DNA from 4 places in the Arthrobacter sp. BB-1 genome. Region 2 is predicted to be linked to each of the others. Evidence: predicted binding sites of a transcription regulator. Region 2 holds the regulator's gene; each other region holds the start of a gene.
The links. The regulator LexA, encoded in region 2, represses DNA repair genes until DNA is damaged. The targets are predictions, from matches to a motif close to TCGAACANNTGTTCGA.
Positions count from the first base shown of each region.

Region 1: the regulator LexA is predicted to act here: its motif matches at 2,288-2,303, upstream of FHJ30_RS19855 (shikimate dehydrogenase).
Region 3: the regulator LexA is predicted to act here: its motif matches at 1,974-1,989, upstream of FHJ30_RS07240 (HNH endonuclease signature motif containing protein).
Region 4: the regulator LexA is predicted to act here: its motif matches at 3,266-3,281, upstream of FHJ30_RS10940 (DUF6504 family protein).

Region 1 covers NZ_VDEV01000039.1:110,091-114,645, reverse strand. Annotated here, with positions in the region: gene FHJ30_RS19865 (MFS transporter) at 1-1,173, opposite strand, end outside; gene FHJ30_RS19860 (IclR family transcriptional regulator) at 1,404-2,231, shown strand; gene FHJ30_RS19855 (shikimate dehydrogenase) at 2,404-3,285, shown strand; gene FHJ30_RS19850 (sugar phosphate isomerase/epimerase and 4-hydroxyphenylpyruvate domain-containing protein) at 3,285-4,555, shown strand, end outside.
Region 2 covers NZ_VDEV01000012.1:368,913-373,467, forward strand. Annotated here, with positions in the region: gene hflX (GTPase HflX) at 1-779, shown strand, start outside; gene FHJ30_RS07875 (ATP-dependent DNA helicase) at 772-2,829, shown strand; gene lexA (transcriptional repressor LexA) at 2,896-3,630, opposite strand; gene FHJ30_RS07885 (LysM peptidoglycan-binding domain-containing protein) at 4,005-4,373, shown strand; gene FHJ30_RS07890 (histidinol-phosphate transaminase) at 4,481-4,555, shown strand, end outside.
Region 3 covers NZ_VDEV01000012.1:235,378-239,932, reverse strand. Annotated here, with positions in the region: gene FHJ30_RS07250 (bifunctional o-acetylhomoserine/o-acetylserine sulfhydrylase) at 1-903, opposite strand, end outside; SAM riboswitch class IV at 947-1,062, opposite strand; gene FHJ30_RS07245 (VOC family protein) at 1,227-1,865, shown strand; gene FHJ30_RS07240 (HNH endonuclease signature motif containing protein) at 2,049-3,500, shown strand; gene FHJ30_RS07235 (CPBP family intramembrane glutamic endopeptidase) at 3,600-4,376, opposite strand; gene FHJ30_RS07230 (DeoR/GlpR family DNA-binding transcription regulator) at 4,474-4,555, opposite strand, start outside.
Region 4 covers NZ_VDEV01000019.1:145,742-150,296, forward strand. Annotated here, with positions in the region: gene FHJ30_RS10935 (DNA polymerase III subunit alpha) at 1-2,911, opposite strand, end outside; gene FHJ30_RS10940 (DUF6504 family protein) at 2,908-3,237, opposite strand; gene FHJ30_RS10945 (hypothetical protein) at 3,429-3,818, shown strand; gene FHJ30_RS10950 (chorismate mutase) at 3,839-4,159, opposite strand; gene FHJ30_RS10955 (VOC family protein) at 4,179-4,555, shown strand, end outside.

The sequences.
Region 1 (4,555 bases), on a different contig from region 2:
TGCCGGTGCGAACCCTGCCATCAGGAAGCCCAGCTGGGTGCCGATGGCCAGGCCGGAGAAGCGCACCTTGGTGCTGAACATCTCGGCGTAGAAGGACGGCCAGACAGCGTTGGAGGCAGCGTAACCGCAGGAGAACATGCCGATGGCGGCCAGGAACATCAGTGGCACGCTGCCGGATTCCAGGCTGAGCAGGAACGCCGGCGTCAGGGTGGCACTGGCCACGGCGCCGTAGATGAACACGGGCTTTCGGCCGATCTTGTCCGCCAGCATGCCGAACAGCGGCTGGGTGCCCAGTGCCACCAGGTTGGCGCCGACAACGAGCCACAGCGTGGTGGTGCCGTCCACGCCGGCAACGGTCTTGGCGTAGCTGATGGCCAGGGTGCCGAACACGGTGGAGACGGCGGCGATGAAGGCGCAGCAGATGACGCGGAGGACGTCGCGCCAGTGGCCCTTGAGCAGGTCGGCGACGGGCAGCTTGGAAATCTGTGCGGACTTCTGTGCTTCCTCGAAGGCCGGCGGCTCGTGCAGGGTGCGGCGGATGATGAATGCAACAACAACGACGACGGCGCTGAGCCAGAAGGGGATGCGCCAGCCGATGCCGTACTTGATGTCGTCCGGGAGGGCCAGGACGGGGATGAAGACGAGGGCGGCGAGGATCTGGCCGCCCTGGGTGCCGGTGAGGGTCCAGGAGGTGAAGAAGGAACGGCGGTTGTCCGGAGCGTGCTCCAGCGTCATGGAGGAGGCGCCGGCCTGCTCGCCGGCCGCGGACAGGCCCTGGCACAGCCGGGCCAGCACCAGCAGGGCGGGAGCCCACCAGCCAACCGTGTTGAAGTCCGGCAGGCAGCCGATCAGGAAGGTGGAGGCACCCATCAGCAGGAGGGTGAACATCAGGACCTTCCGGCGGCCCACCCGGTCACCGAAGTGGCCCAGGATGACGGCGCCCACGGGACGGGCCACATAGGCGAAGCCGAAGGTTGCGAACGACATGATGGCGGCGTTGGCATCGGCGTCGGGGAAGAAGACCTTGGGGAAGATCAGGGCGGCGGCGGAACCGAAGATGAAGAAGTCGTAGTACTCGACGGCGCTGCCCAGGAAGCTGGCAACGGCTGCTTTCTTGGGCGTTCGGCCGTGGGTGGCAGTGTCCGTTCCGGCGGACGGAAGTGTCTGGCTCATGGAGTTCCTTTGTGTGACGACATTGTCGCGGATGGATCTGGGGTTGCAGCCGCCGCTGCCTTGGTGCGGGCGGGGCGCGTTGCGGCTGGAGTCCGATAGAAGACCCGGACGAGTAGCCACATTGTGAGAGCTACTTGTGCGATACAGCAATGATGACTGTGAGTGGAGTCACTTGTCAAGAAAATAATCACCATCTAGAAATAGCTCTCACTATGTGGCAACATCGAAGTATGAGTGTGAATCAAACCACAGCTGACGATGATGTAGCTGTCGAGACCAATGCGGACGCCAAGGCCACCAAGGCGGACCGTACCGACATGGTGGGCAAGGCCCTGGGCCTCCTGGTCCTGCTGGGGGATGAGCCCCGCGGAGCCAGCGCCGCGGAAATCTCCCGCCGCGCAGACCTGCCCTTCAGCACCACCTACCGCCTGCTGGGCTCGCTGACCCGGGACGGGTTCGTTGACTATGAGCCGGACGGCCGGCGGTACCACCTGGGCCTGCGGATCTTCCAGCTGGGCCAGCGGGTCTCAAACCATCACGGGTTCGCCGGAACGGCCATGCCGGTCCTGCGCCGCGTGACGGAACAGACGGGTGAGGCAACCATCCTGAGCGTCCGGGACGGCCACCACCACCTCACGGTGAACAAAGTGGACGGGCCGCAGATGTTCCGGGTGACCAGCGACCCCGGCCACCTGGGCTCCCTCTCCACTACCGCCGTCGGAAAGGCCCTGGTGGCCTTCGCCGAGGATGCCGAGCGGGAGAAGCTGCTCGCGGAGCTTCCGCTTGAGCGGCTCACGGAAAAGTCGATTACCGATCGCGACGCTTTCCGCGCCGAAATCGAGAAGGTCCGGCGCCAGGGGTTTGCGGTGATGGATGAGGAGAACGAGACGGGCATGCGCGCCGTCGCGGTTCCGCTGCTCAACTCCCAGGGCCATGCGTTCGCCTCGCTGGCCACGGCGGTTCCTGTCTTCCGCCTGAGCCTTGAAGGCCTGGAGGCCCACGTCCCACTGTTGCAGGACGCGGCTGCGGAACTCGCCGCGCGGCTTCCGCAGCGCTGACCCGGGCGTGCCACCACGCCCGGGAAGCCGCGGAGCAAAGCACCGTTGTTCGTATGTAGAACAAAAGTGCGACAAGTGAACATTTGTTATATCGTTATTCCAGTCACCTGGTGGCAGCGTACGCCCAAAAGCAACGCCGCCCGCCTGGTGCCGTACCAAAGGAGCTGCACGGATGAGTAATCGCACTGAGTCCTACCTTGTGGGACTGGTCGGCGACGGCGTGATGCCGTCACTCACCCCGCCCATGCACGAACGCGAAGGTGATGTGCAGGGCCTGCGCTACCTTTACCGGCCCATCGACCTGCTCGAGCTGGGCCTTTCCGGGGAATCCGTGGGAGAGCTCCTGAAGAGCGCACGGAACCTTGGCTTTAACGGCCTGAACATCACCCACCCCTGCAAGCAGCTGGTCCTGCAGCACCTGGACGAGGTGTCCCCGGACGCCCGCCGGCTGGGGGCCGTCAACACGGTGGTGATCGAGGACGGCCGGTTCGTTGGCCACAACACTGACTTCTCCGGCTTTGCCGCGGCTCTCGCCGCCGGCCTACCCGGTGCGAAGCTGGACCGCGTGGTGCAGCTCGGCGCCGGCGGTGCCGGGTCCGCCGTCGCCTACGCCCTGCTCACCGCAGGCGTCCGCCACCTGGACCTCGTGGACATGGACGCAGCGCGCGGCGCCGCCCGCGCGGCTGAACTGGCCGGCTTCTTTCCGGACAGCACCGTGGCGGCACGGACGACGACGGAGCTGCCGCAGCTGATGCGGCTGGCTGACGGACTGGTGCACTGCACCCCGGTGGGCATGGCCGCGCACCCCGGCGTCCCCCTGGACCTGGACCTGCTGGAGCCCCGGCACTGGGTTGCGGACATCGTCTACCGCCCCATCGACACCGAACTGGTCCGCGGTGCCCGCGCCAGGGGCTGCGACGTGCTGGACGGCGGCCGGATGGCCGTGGGCCAGGCCGCCGACGCCTTCCGCATCTTCACCGGCCTCGAAGCGGACCCGGACCGCATGCGGAGCCACTTCCTGGAACTTGTGGCCGCCGAGGAGGTGGCCGCCTGATGCGCACCGGAATCGCGACGGTCTGCCTCTCCGGCACCCTGAAGGAAAAGATGCAGGCCTGCGCCATCGCGGGCTTCGACGGCATCGAGATCTTCGAGCAGGACCTGGTCACCTCGCCACTGAGCCCCGAGGACGTCCGCAAGATGGCCGCCGACCTCGGCCTGGGGCTGGACCTCTACCAGCCGTTCCGGGATTTCGACGGCGTCACGCCGGACCTGCTCAAAGCCAACCTCCGCCGGGCCGAGGCAAAGTTCAAGCTGATGTCCCGGCTGGGCATGGACACCATCCTCGTCTGCTCGAACGTGGCCACGGCAACAATCGACGACGACGGCCTCCGCGCCTCCCAGCTTGCCGAACTTGCCAACCTCGCCGGGGACCACGGCGTCAAGGTGGCCTACGAGGCCCTGGCCTGGGGCAAGTACGTCAACGACTACGAGCACGCCTACCGGCTGGTGGAGATGGTGGACCACCCCAACTTCGGCACCTGCCTGGACTCCTTCCACATCCTCTCCCGCGACTGGGACACGGCTCCCATCGAGAAGATCAACGCGGAGAAAATCTTTTTTGTCCAGGTGGCAGACGCCCCCAAGCTCTCCATGGACGTCCTGTCCTGGAGCCGGCACTACCGCGTGTTCCCCGGCGAAGGGCAGTTCGAGCTCGCCAAGTTCATGGGCCACGTGGTCCGCGCCGGCTACACCGGGCCGGTCTCCCTGGAAGTCTTCAATGACGTCTTCCGCCAGTCCGACGTCGAACGGACAGCCGTTGACGCCATGCGTTCGCTGATCTGGCTCGAGGAGCAGAGCGCCACATGGCTGGCCGTGAACGACACGGACGGTACGGAGGGCAGCGTCGCCGCGCGCCGCCGTCGTTATCCCATGGAACTGGCCACCTTGCCCAAGGTGAACGAACCCGCCGGCTTCAACTTCGCCGAGGTCAAGGCGGACGACACGGCGCAGCTCGAGAAGCTCCTGGGCCAGCTCGGCTTCGGATTCGAGGGCCGGCACCGCACCAAGGACGTCCAGCTGTGGACCATGGGCCAGGCCCGCGTGATCATCAACGAGCAGGCGGCGCAGCACGCCGAGCCTGCCATCGCCGCTTTGGGGTTCGACGTCGATTCCCCCGTAATTGCCTCAGCCCGGGCGCAGCAGCTGAAGGCGCCTGTGGTGGCCCGCAAGGTGCAGGCCGACGAGGAGGTGTTCCAGGGCATCTCGGCCCCGGACTCCACCGAGATCTTCCTCTGCCAGGGCAGCCCGGACGGCACCGCCGCGTG
Region 2 (4,555 bases):
AGCTGGATCGCCGCCGCATCCGTACAAGGATGGCCAAGCTGCGGCGGGAGATCGCCGCAATGAAGCCCGCCCGCGAGACCAAACGGGCCAACCGCCGTCGTAATGCCGTGCCGTCCGTGGCGATCGCCGGGTACACCAACGCCGGCAAGTCCTCGCTGCTGAACCGCCTCACCGACGCCGGTGTCCTGGTGGAGAACGCACTGTTCGCCACCCTGGATCCCACCGTCCGCAAAGCGGAAACTGCGGACGGCCTCGGCTACACCCTGGCCGATACTGTCGGCTTTGTCCGTTCGTTGCCAACCCAGCTGGTGGAGGCGTTCCGCTCCACGCTCGAGGAAGTCGCGGACGCGGACCTCATCCTGCACGTGGTGGACGTCTCGCACCCGGATCCTGAGGGCCAGATCGCCGCAGTGCGCAAGGTCTTCAGCGAAGTGGACGCCCGGAAGGTGCCCGAAATCATCGTGCTCAACAAAGCCGACGCCGCTGATCCCTTCGTGGTGGAACGGCTCAAGCAGCGCGAGCCGCGGCACGTGGTGGTCTCGGCCCGCACGGGGGAAGGCATCGCAGAGCTGCTGAAGGCAATCAGCGACGCCATTCCCCGGCCCAGCGTCAAGCTGGAACTGCTCATCCCGTACGACCGCGGGGACCTGATGAGCAAGCTTCACGATTCCGACGCCGAGATCATCAGCGTCGACCACGTTGAGGCCGGTACCAGGGCTGTCGTGATGGTCCGGGAAGGCTTCGCGGCTGAACTGGAACCTTTCGTCAGCAATGACTGAGGCCGTGGCAGGAGAAGCCACGGAAACGGCCGTCGAGCAGTTCGTGATCGAACTGCTCGACCGGGCCGTGGCCGGCATGGGCGGGCAAAGCCGCGCCGGCCAGCATGAGATGGCCAGGCAGGTGGCCCGTGCCATTGAAACGGGGGACCACCTCCTGGTCCAGGCGGGGACCGGCACCGGCAAGTCCCTGGCCTACCTCATCCCCCTGATCGCGCATGCCCTGCAGAGCAACAAGCCCGCCCTGGTGTCAACGGCCACCCTGGCCCTCCAGACGCAGATTGTGGGCCGGGACCTGCCCCGCCTGCTCAAAGCGATCACCCCCGCCTTGGACAGGCCGGTCAAAGTGGCCCTGGTCAAGGGCCGTTCCAATTACGTGTGCCGGCACAAGCTGGAAGGCGGCTTCCCCAGCGAGGAGCCAGCCGAGGGCCAGCTGTTCAGCCTGGGCGAGGACACCAGCGTGCCCCACTTCGCGGCAGCCGTGGGCGGCCCGTCGTCCCAGCTCGGCAAAGAGGTTGTGCGGCTCCGGGAATGGGCGGAGAAGACCCACACCGGGGACCGTGACGAGCTCCTCCCGGGAGTGACGGACCGCGCCTGGCGGCAGGTGTCCGTGACTTCCATGGAGTGCCTGGGCGCCCAGAAGTGCCCCATGGCTGCGGAATGCTTCAGTGAGCTCGCGCGCCAGGATGCTGCGGAAGCAGACGTGGTGGTCACCAACCACGCGATGCTTGCCGTCAGCGCGTTCGAGGGCCTGGCCGTCCTGCCCGAGTACGACGTCGTGGTGGTGGATGAGGCCCATGAACTTCAGGACCGGGTCACGGGGGCGGTCTCAGGCCAGCTTTCCGTGGCCATGGTCCACGCTGCTGCTGCCGGCGCGCGGAAGCACACCGCCATTACCGTTGACGCGCTGAATGCCGCAGCCGCCAACCTGGAGCTTGCCCTGGCGGGCGTGCCGAACGGCCTGCTGCCGAACGGGCTCAACGACGAACAGCTGGACTGCGTGGACCAGTTGCGCGACGCCTGCCGTGCTGCCCTCTCGGATTCGAAGGGGGACAGCAGCACCACGGCCGACGGCGGCAGGCAGCTCGCGCGGTCCCGGCTCCTGCTCATCCTGGAACTTTGCGAACGGCTCCTCGCAGCCCGGGAGAACCGCGAAGTGGTGTGGTTCTCGCGCGCCAGTTCTTTTGACCCGGCGCAGGGATTCTCCCAGCCGGACGAGACCGCCCCCGCCTTGATCAACATCGCGCCGCTGTCCGTTGCCGGAAGGCTGCGGGAAGGGCTCTTCGCAGGCCACACGGTGGTGCTGACTTCAGCGACGCTGGCCATCGGATCGGCGTTCGAACCGGCCGCAGGCGGACTGGGACTGGTGGGTGACGGGGCCCCGAGCTGGACGGGCGTGGACGTGGGATCGCCCTTCGACTACCAGAAGCAGGGCATCCTCTATGTGGCCGGTCACCTGCCGAAGCCGGGCAGGGGCGGGTCGCCGGAAGCGCTGGACGAGCTGGAAGCCCTGATCCGTGCTTCAGGTGGCGGGGCGCTGTGCCTCTTCTCCTCCCGCCGGGGGGCAGAAGAAGCGGCCGAGGCACTGCGTCCCAAGCTGGGCATGACGGTCCTCTGCCAAGGTGACTCCACCATGACCGGCCTGGTGAAGCAGTTCGCCGACGAGCCCGATACCTGCCTGTTCGGAACCATGTCCCTCTGGCAGGGCGTGGACGTCCCGGGAGGCTCGTGCCGGCTTGTGGTGATCGACAGGATTCCTTTTCCGCGGCCGGACGATCCCCTTATGACCGCCCGTTCACGGGCCGTGGCACAGGCCGGCGGGAACGGCTTTATGACGGTTTCCGCCACGCACGCCGCGATCCGGCTCGCCCAGGGGGCAGGCCGGCTGATCCGTTCCACCGGCGACAGGGGAGTGGTGGCCGTCCTTGACTCCCGGCTCGCCACCGAGCGCTACGCTGGGTTCCTCCGGGCTGCCCTGCCGCCGTTCTGGGCCACGACAGACCGGACGACGGCGATTGCCGCCCTGGAGCGGCTGGCCCGGGAAAACGCCTGAGCCGTCAGGCAGATTGAACAGGCCGTACCAGGGCAAACATGGCCTGGTGCGGGGCTGGGCAGGGCGTTACAGCGAGCGGAGTACCGAGACAACCTTGCCCATGATCGTGGCGTGGTCCCCAAGGATGGGTTCGTACTGGGTGTTCTGCGGGAGCAGCCACGTGTGGCCGTCGCGTTGGCGGAAGGTCTTGACGGTGGCCTCGTCATCGAGGAGCGCAGCCACGATATCCCCATTGGCCGCATCCTGCTGGCGGCGAACCACAACCCAGTCACCGTCGCAGATGGCTGCATCCACCATGGAATCCCCGGCCACTTTCAACATGAACAGTTCGCCCTGCCCCACCAGCTGCCTGGGGAGCGGCATCACGTCCTCCACCAGCTGGTCAGCAAGGATGGGACCGCCCGCCGCGATCCGGCCCACCAGGGGAACCATGGCTGTGTCCAGGGCGGTGGGCAGTTCGGTGACAGTGCCTGCGCCCGGTGAACGCGGGGCGGACGGCTGGCTTGCGGGCTTTGCAGCCCCGCCATCCAGGGTGAGTGGCATCAGGACCTCCATGGCCCGCGGACGCTTGGGGTCGCGGCGGAGGTAGCCAAGTTTCTCCAGCTGGGACAGTTGGTACGTGACGCTCGAAAGGCTCGCCAGTCCCACGGTGTCGCCGATCTCCCGCATGGAAGGCGGGTACCCGTTCTCATTGACCGAACGCTGGATGGTTTCGAGGATCTTCTTCTGCCGTGGAGTCAGGCCCTTGGCGGTCCTCTTCGGTTGCGCGGTTCCCCTGCCCCCGGCGGCTGCTGCTGCCATATTCGCCAATGCCTTTCGGTTTCCGCCGGGCCGCTCCACGGCCAGGCCCTGGAAGGTCCCGTCCTTGAATGTCAGACCCTGCTGGTCGACTGTCCAGGTGGTTGTTCTTTGGTTCAAAACTAGGCCAGCCGCATTGCTTTTTCAAACATTTGTTCTAGCGAGTCTCGACAAGATTCGTTGATAGGTGCTAAAACTGAGGAAGCAAAGTTCGAATATATGTTCTACTCACTGCCCCGGTCATTCGAAGACCAGGCCGGAAGGCCGCCGGGTGCAGGTGGTGGGGAGGACGTCCGGGCAGCACAGTACGGTCCAGGAGGGCTTAGATCATGTCAGCTACATCTGTTTCGCGGGGTTCACGCCAGCAGCTGCTTTCGGTGCAGCAAATCCTGTCCGAGTCCGAGATCCGGCAGGCCGAACGGCCGGCGCCGCTTCCGCCGCTCCGCCTGACGCGCCGCGGCCGCATCGTGCTGATCGGGATTCCGCTGGTCATGCTGGCGGCCCTGCTCCTCTCCCTGGCGGGCTTCTTCAATGCCCCGGCCAAGGCGTCGGAGTCTGCTGCTGATCTTGCTACCACGCCCACTGTCACGGTCACCGTCCAGCCCGGCGAGTCGCTGTGGGGCATTGCGGCCAGCGTCGCACCCGAGCGCGACCCTCGGGACGTCGTGGCGGACATCGTCCAGCTCAACAACCTGCCTGCCGGCGCGGTCTTCCCCGGCCAGCAGCTGTTCGTGCCCGCCACCTAGCCCCCGGGCATCATGCCTGTCCGGCAACGGAAGGGGCGCAGCACGCCGAGGGCGAACAGGGAGCCGTCACATTTTCCGGTGTCCGGCGCGGGCACTAAACTGTTCAGGTGAATGACCAGCTAGAGCGCCTGAACCGGCTTCCCCTCCGCAGCAACCTCCGTGGGCTTACCCCCTACGGCGCG
Region 3 (4,555 bases), 130 kb from region 2:
CAGGCTCAAGGTCTCAAGGCCCTGTGCGATCAGGAAGGCATTGAACGGGGAGACGGCGGAGCCCAGGTCCCGGAGCAACTGGACGCGGGCCTTGAGGATGTAGGACAGGTTGGCGCCCAGGGCACCGTCCTTGCCGAGGTCCCTGGCGTACACCAGCCCGTTGTAGGTGGGATCCGGGGTATTGAAACCTGGGAACCTGGCCGGGTCCTTGCCGAAATCGAAGTTGCCTGAGTCCACAATCACGCCGGCGATCGCGGAGCCGTGGCCGCCCAGGTACTTGGTGGCGGAGTGCACCACGATGTCTGCACCCCATTCCAGTGGCCGGATGAGGTAGGGCGTGGACAGGGTGTTGTCCACGATGAGGGGCACACCGGCCGCGTGGGCAACGCCGGACACGCCCTCAATGTCCAGGACGTCCTGGCGGGGGTTGGACACCACTTCGGCGAAGAAGAGCTTGGTATTGGGCTGGACCGCATCCCGCCACTGGTCCAGGTTGTCCGGGTCCGCCACGAAGGTGACGGAGATGCCGAACTTCTTCAGGGTGTGGGCGAACAGGTTGTAGGTCCCCCCGTACAGGCTGGGGCTGGCAACAATGTGGTCCCCCGCCTCGGCGATATTCAGGACGGCGAAGGTTTCCGCGGCCTGTCCCGAGCTGAGCAGCAGTGCTCCCAGGCCGCCTTCGAGGCTGGCGATCCGTTGTTCCACGGCGTCCTGGGTGGGGTTGCCGATGCGGGTGTAGATCGGGGCCAGTTCGGCGAGCGCAAAGCGGTTGGCGGCGCTCTCCGCGCTGGGGAACACAAAGGATGTTGTCTGGTAGATAGGGAGGGCACGGGCACCGGTGGCACTGTCCGGCTCCTGTCCTGCATGGATCTGGCGGGTTTCGAAAGACCATCCGTTGGACAACTAAGGCTCCTTTGACATGGGCCCGTCATGCTTGAAGCACCGCGGGCCGCGCTTGCCACCCGGCCGTTGCCGGACAGCCAGGTCCTCACCCGGGGCACCCCACCGCGGATGGAGGGTTGCCGGCCAGCGAGCCGGGGCTTGGAGCTGGCACTCATGACCTGAACCCAGTGTAGGAACGCGCACGCCGCGCCGGACAGGATTATGACGAACATGGTCCCCGGATTTCCGCGCCGGAAGCGGCTGAAATCAGGTGCCGCCGATGGAAATTCCGAGTAAGGGTACCCTTAGCTGAGAGGCCGATCACAAAGTGCCAAGATGTTGGCATGCGCATGGATCACGTCTCTTACGCCTGTGAACACGATGGCCTGGCTGCCACCACCGAACGTATTTCCTCTGCCCTCGGCGTTGAGGCAGTGAAGGGCGGGGTACACCCGCGGTTCGGAACCCGGAATATGATCATCCCGCTCGCGGGGCACAAATACCTCGAGGTAGTGGAGGTCCTGGACCACCCCGCTTCTGACAAGGCACCCTTCGGGCAGGCTGTGCGTGCACGGTCTGCCGCGGGCGGCGGCTGGATGGGCTGGTGCGTCGAAGTGGACGACCTCGCCCCCTTTGAAGAGCGGCTGGGACGCTCCGCGGTCAACGGAAACCGCAAGTTCCCTGACGGCCGTGAGCTGGTCTGGAAGCAGATCGGCATATTGGGCCTGATTGCCGACCCCCAGGTTCCCTACATGCTCAAGTGGGAAGGGGACCCGTCCCTGCACCCCTCCAACGCCTACGAGAGCAACGTCAAGATGAGCTGCCTTACCATTGCCGGTTCCGCGGCCCGGGTGACGGAATGGCTGGGCGAACCCGTCGAGAAGCCCTTGGAGGACGTTGCTGTGGAGTGGGTGGCGCCGCACGGAACCCCCGGGATCCTCTCGGTGACCTTCGAAACCGGCAACGGAGCAGTCACCATCTGACGCCCCCTTGATTGCCGTCCCGGTAAGCCCGGCACGGCGTGTGGCCCGGTGCCCCCTGGTCTTCGGCCGCCATCAGCATGTGACAACGGCGTCACCTGCCGATGGCGGCCGAATCCATGTTCCAGCGACTTTGGACCCGATGGCCCGCGGTTAAATGTCGTACCCTCCCGCGATCATATTGGTATGGGGAAAGCGGCGGTGGCGAAGGCGTTTGAGGACATCAACGCGGCTGTTGCTGTGCTCAGGGCGGAGGCGGTTGGGTGCGGTTCGGAGCCGTTTTCGGCAGCTGACCCGTTGGCCGGGCTGGCTGATGGGTGCCTGGAGATCCTTGCCGGGGCCGCCGGGGTCCAGGCCCGGATAGCGGGTCTGGTGGCCAACGCTGCGGGGACGTACGCGGGCACCGCCCGTGCGGCCGCTCCGCCGGACGCCCCGGTGCAGGCGCAGGAAATGGCAATCGCAGCCGAGATCAGCTGTGTCATGGCCATCGGGGACCGTGCCGCGGGCGCCCTGCTGGCCCGGTCCCACGCCCTGACCAGCTCCCTGCCCCGCACCCTCGCAGCCCTGCACAACGGAACAATCTCCTGGCAGCACGCCACAGTCATGGTGGACGAGGCCGCAACCCTTGACCCCGCTGGCGCCGCCGCCCTGGAAGCCTACTTCCTGGACCAGCACACACCACAACCGGGCACGGCCGCCGCCATTGGCCAGATGCCGGCGTACCGGTTCCGGGCCAAAGCCCGGACATGGCGGGAACGCCACCACGCCGAATCCATCGAGAAGCGGCACGCCAAGGGTGTGGCTGACCGGCGGGTCGAATACCGGCCGGACCAGGACGGCATGGCCTGGCTCTCCGCCTACCTGCCCGCCCACCACGCCGCAGCCGCCTGGAACCGGCTGACCGCCATCTCCCGGGGGATGCAGGGACCGGACGAGGCCCGCACCCTGTCCCAGCTCCGGGCAGACACCTTCGCCGAAGCACTTCTCACCAGCGGCACCACCAGCGGCAACAGCGGGGGCAGCGGTACCCGGGCCGAGGTGCTGGTCACCGTGCCCGTGTTCTCCCTGATGGGCCTCACGGACGAGCCCGCGGTGCTGGACGGGCACGGCCCCATCCCGGCCTCGATGGCACGGGACCTCGTTGCCGGCGGGGCGGACTCGTTCCACCGGGTCCTGGTTGACCCGCGGGACGGGGCACCACTGGAAATCGGCCGCACCAGCTACCGGGTAACCAAGGCGATGCGGACCTGGCTCAGGCTCAGGGACGGAAAATGCCCCTTCCCCGGCTGCAGCAACAGCTCCCTGGACAACGAGGCCGACCACCTCCTCGCCTGGCACCAAGGCGGCACCACCGGGATCAGCAACCTGGGCCAGCCCTGCCCAAAACACCACAAGCTCCGCCACACCAGCGGCTGGAAACCCACCCCCGCCACCACAACCGGACCACCCGGCTGGACCTCACCCACCGGCCGCCACTACACAAGCGAACACCAAGACTGGGAACCACCACACTGGCCGGAACGGAATGCGGAATTGAAGCGTCTGGGATCAATCGAAGACTGCATGGATTTCGCCTACGCAGGGCTGTCCCCAGGAGAAGACGCCCTGACGCGCATCCTTCACGCCCCGCCCGCCTGACAGGACACGGTTTCGACCGCTCAACCACCACCAGGGTGCTTTCGGCCGCGTCTGCACAAAGTGCCGCCGTCGTCTTGCGCGCCCCAGCGGGAATTACACCTACCCCAAGCCCACGGCCTTGCCAAAGAGGCTGAAGCCAACGAACGCCACGATGTCCAGCAGGGCATGGGCGATCACCAGGGGCATCACCCGCCGCGTCCGGGTGTACAGCCATGCGAAGACGACGCCCATTACAAAATTGCCGATGAAGGGCCCAAACCCCTGGTACAGGTGGTAGCTGCCGCGCAGCAGCGAACTCGCCAGGATGGACAGCGGCACGCTCCAGCCGAACTTTCCAAAGCGGTCCATCAGATAGCCCACCACAATGACCTCTTCCACCACCGCATGGCGCATCGCGGACAGGATCAGCACCGGCACCGTCCACCAGTAAGCGTCCAGGGCACTGGGGATGATGGCGGTGGTGATTCCGAGCGCCCGGCCTGCCGCATACAGAGCCAGGGACGGGATGCCGATCAGTGCCGCCAGCCCCAGCCCCTGCACCAGGTCCCGGCCGGGGCGCGCGAAGTTGAACCCGAGCTTCTGGAAGGCTGACCGCGGGTGGCCGTCGCTGGAGCCGGACTGCCGGTGATCGGTCAGGAAGTAGATCACCAGCAGCACCGGCACCAGCGCAAAAATGATGTCCAGCAACTGGTAGGTCAGGTCGAAGTACTCGCGGGTGCTCTGGGAGCGGTTCAGCGTGGAGGTGCCCTCAGCCAGCGGCGCCCGAGTCATCTTGTCCAGGAGCTGCACTACCGAGTACACGGCGGACTGGCCCAGGGACAGGCCCAACACGATCCAGACTTCGAACCTGAGGCGGCGGCGGGAGGGAACAAACATGTTCCCATCTTGCCTGCAGTTTCTGGATCCGGGCTGATTGGCCTTCAAGTGTCCCCGGACGCTCAGTGTGGCCCGGCGCGCGCCCGATCCCCGTGCGTCAGCCGCCGGCGACGATCACTTCAGTGCCGTTGGCCTCGAACGCCGCCTTGTCCCGGGCGGAAATTCCAGCGTCGGTGATC
Region 4 (4,555 bases), on a different contig from region 2:
TCCGTCCGCTGCTGGAAACCTGGAGCTTCTGAAGGTGGTGGACAAGGTCCGCGCGGTTGGCGTTGCCGCCCGACTCCCGGTGAAGGGAATCAAAAGCGCCCAACTGGGCCAGCCGCTTGATGCTGGGCTTGCTGACCCTGGAACGTGCCCGCAGGTCTGCGAGCGAATCAAAGGGCTGGCCGGCGACGATCCGCTTCAGTTCTGTTGCGGACAGTCCGTAAATGCCGTTCAGGCTTAGCCTGATTCCCAGCTTTCCCGCATCCGGGCCTTCCTCCACCCGTTCCACCCGGTATTCTGCCTTGCTGCGGTTGATGTCCAACGGAAGGATCGGGATGCCCAGGCGCCGGGCTTCCGCAACCAGCAGCCTTTTGGGGTACATGCCGGGATCATGTTCCCACAGGCCGGCCAGGAACGCTTCGGGATGGTGCGCCTTCAGCCAGGCCGACTGGTACGTGGGTACGGCGAAGGCCGCCCCGTGGGCTTTGCAGAAACCGAAGCTGGCAAAGGACTTCAGGGTTTCCCAGACTTTGTCCACGACATCGGGCTGGAAGCCCTTTGCCTTGGCATGCATTCGGAAATACTCCTCCACCCGGGACACCCCCGCCTCGCTGCTGAGTGCCCGCCGGAATTCATCTGCCTTGGCAAGGCCGCACCCGGTCATCACGTCCAGTGTCCGCAGGATCTGTTCGTGGAACACGGTCACCCCGTGGGTTTCCTGAAGTACCGGTTTCAGGAGTGGGTGCGGGTAGACCTCGGGCGCAAACCCGTGCCGGTGCTCAAGGAAGGGCCGCACCATGTCCGATTTCATGGGGCCGGGGCGGAACAGTGAAATATCAATGATCAGGTCGTTGAATTCCCGGGGTGCCATCTTGCCGATAAGCTCGCGCTGCCCGGGCGATTCGATCTGGAAGCAGCCCAGGGTGTGGGTGCTCCTGATCAGTTCAAAGGTTGCTTCATCATCCAGGGGTATGGCGTTGAGGTCGATGTGCCCGTTGTCAGCAATGTAGTCAGGACCGGTCCCGTCAGAACCGGATGAATGCTTTCCAGCTGCCACCACTTGTTTCTTGGAGGGGTGGATGCGGATGACTTCCCGCACGGCAAAGGCCATGGCGCTCTGCATCCGGACCCCCAGGACATCAAGCTTGAGCATGCCCATGGGATCCATGTCGTGCTTATCGAACTGGCTCATGGGCAGGCCAAGTCCGCTAGGTTGCACAGGAGTGCGGTCAAGCAGGGTTGCGTCGCCAAGGATCACGCCGCAGGGATGCATGGAGATATGGCGGGGCAGCCGGTCCAGGCGTTCCGTCAGGTCCACCAGCAGGTCAAGCTGCTGGTTTCCGTCCAGGTCCCGCTGTTCCACCCGGCCGGCGAACTCCCGGAGTTCAGGTTTTTCCTGGAGCGCTTCGCGGAAGTTCCGGGCAGAGAAGCGCCACAACTGTTTAGCGATCTCCCCCACTTCCCCGTCATCCATGCCCAGCGCCATTCCGGCATCCCTGACGGCGCCCCGGGCACGGTAGCCGTTCTGCATACTCATCAGGGTTACCCGCTCGGCACCAAAGCGCTCGAAAATCCGGCGGTAGACGTTGTGCCGCTCCGCGCTTTCGACGTCGATATCAATGTCCGGAAGGGTTGCCCGGTCCTGCGAAAGGAAGCGTTCGAAAATCAGGTCGTGCTGCAGGGGGTTCACCTGGCTGACGTCGATCAGGTAATTGACCAGGCTTGAGGCGCCGGATCCCCGGGCTGCTGCCCGCACCCCCATTTCCTGGATCATGCGGGACACCTCCGCAACAGTCAGGAAGTAGGAGGAAAAACCGAGGTTCCGGATGATGCCAAGTTCATGCTCCAGCCGGGCATGCATCCCCGCCCCTTCAGCACCGGTGATTCCCGGGAACCGCCTGCTGATTCCAGCCTGGCACCGCTGGACCAGTTCAAGGTGCGGATCCTGGCTGATCCCGATGACTGAGGCCTCCGGCACCACCGGCTGCTTCCACCCCATGTCCGTGACCGGATCAATCCTGCAGAGGTCCGCGAGCGCCTCGGTCTGCGCCATCAGCTGCTTGAGGTCCGCTGCGCCATAACCTGCCGCTGAAATGATCTCCTGGCCCAGGCGGAGCATCTCCGCGGAGGATTTAAGCCACCCCTGGCCTGTTGGCTGCAGCAGGGGCTCTTCCGCGAGTTCCGGCAGGGATTTCAGGGTGCGGGCTGAGTCGAGCACATCGGCGGTGGGTGCTCCGTCTGCCGCGCAGTACCGGACGGCGTTGGTCAGGATGGCAGGAACATGGTGCTCCTCTGCCAGCTTGAGCATGCGGACCGCATGGGCGGTACTCAGGGGCTTTCCCGGTGCGCTGAGCTGGGAAACAATCTCGGCAACCAGCGTGCCTGCGGGCATGGCGTCCACCCATTGCTTGAACAGGGTGCGCGGACGAAGGTAGCGCCGTCCGCCCATGGCGCGTCCGACGTCGGAATCAGGCCCGATCAGGACAGTCAACACCGGTTTCAGGGTGTGGGGATCGAGGGTTCGGGAGGCGAGTTCGGCCCTGGTCACGGCGACTGGAACCGTGCCCCCGGATTTACCGGAGGTGCGGGCATGGGCATCCGAAATCAGCCTGCAGAGCGCGCGGTATCCCGCCCCGTTGTTGTTGCCCCGGGCCAGCACCACCACCCTGCCGGCAAGCTGCGTGCGGTGGTCGCCGTCGTCGTCAAAGACCGCAAGGTCAACCCCCACTATGGGATCGATGCCCGCTTCCATGCAGGCCTTGAGGTGCTTAATGGTTCCGTACAAACCGTCCCGGTCGGTGCAGGCAAGCGCTGTTGCATCGTCGGCAGCGGCGGCCTGCGCCAGTTCCTCCGGCCAGGAAACGCCATAGTGCGCGCTGAAGGCTGTGGAGACGTGAAGATGGGTGAAGCTCATGCTGTCCTGGGCCGGAGTGCGTCATGGATCCGCAGCAGCCGCCAGCGGCCGCTCTGGATATGCCGGGTGAGGTCGAGGGTCAAGGGCTCTTCCTGGCCTCCACGGACGGGGTGATCAGGCAGCACCTGGACGCGCCAGATTTCGTGGTCCACCAGTCCGGGGCCGCTGCCAAGCGGCGCGCGGCTTTCCTCCGTCCACCATTGCCTGCGTTCATACCAGCGCACCGGCTCAGCGCACACGGCATAGGAAAGGCCCGCCCACAGGAGTCGCTGCGGTACGCCCTCGGCTGTGCACTCGACGTCCACGGATTGGCTGAACATGCCCATGGCGCCTCCCGGATCCAAACTGGTTTATTCGAATACTTGTTCGAACACTTCCAGTCTAGCGCGGGGGGCGGGTCCTGTGCATAGAAAACCCTCCAGCCCCCTCCAGGGAGGTCCTGCCATCCCGACGCCGCTTTCCGTTTCCTACCCAAACGGGGGTGGACGGACCGAACGGCAGGGAGCAGGATGGTGCCATGAGTACCGATGACGCACTCCTCAAGCAGGCAATGATTCAGGCCCAGGACTCCACCCTCGTGGCAACGTTCGATATTGACGGAGCCATTCCGGGATCGGGCGCATACGTGGTGGGACTGGTCGGGGCCACTCCCGACTATTCAACACAACGGCGGCTATGCATTGAGTTCATGAATGGGGAGGCCATCGCGTTCTACTCGTTCAACCGGGAACAGGGCCTCGAAGAAAACTATGACCTTGCCGGGGTGACCCACTCGGAGAACAGGATCACGGGACAGTTTCCGCGCACGGCCATTAACGGCCTTGGGCAGGGGCACGTGATGTCGGCCTTCAGCGAGGCGGACGGCCGGGAATTCCAGTCCGGGGTTCCGGTGGAGGAAAACCTGTAAATTTCCAGGCTTGGGGCAGCTCAGCTGTTCCCTTTGTGGACCCGCATTTCGAGTTCGATGAAGCCGGAGATCATTGCCCGGTACGTGGACTCCACAATGTCCGGGTCTATGTCTTTTTTCTCCGCAGCCGAGCGGACATGCTCAATGATCCGTTCCACGCGGCCGGGGGCACGGACCTCGGCATCATCGCCTTTGAGGGTTCCGGCGATCCGGATCAGCCGTTCGCGGCGGGCGATGAGGGTGACAATCTGGTCATCCACCTCGTCAACAGCAATCCGGACGGCAGCGAGCTGTTCCTTGTCGGCCAAAGCATCTCTATCGTTTCCTTGAATTGTCGCCATCGTCTGACAGTATCGAAGCATGCAGCCCAGAGTCGACTTCATCTCACTAGGTGTCCGCAGCGTTTCCGCTTCCCGTGCGTTCTATGTGGACGGCCTTGGCTGGCCGGTCCAGCGCGAGCTTGCGGGGGATGTCGTGTTTATCCAGGTGAACCATGGTTTGGTGCTGTCCCTGTGGGACGTGCGCCAGATGCAGGCCGACGCCGGTGTGAGCCCGCCCGGGCCGGTCCCCTGCATCACGCTCAGCCACAACCTTCCCTCCACGGAGGACGTGGACCGGGTCATGGAAGAAGCCGCCGCAGCCGGGGCTGCCATCATCGCGGAGCCCATCACCCAGCCGTGGGGCGGGTACAGCGGATATTTCGCCGATCCTGACGGCTTCCGCTGGGAGGTTGCGTA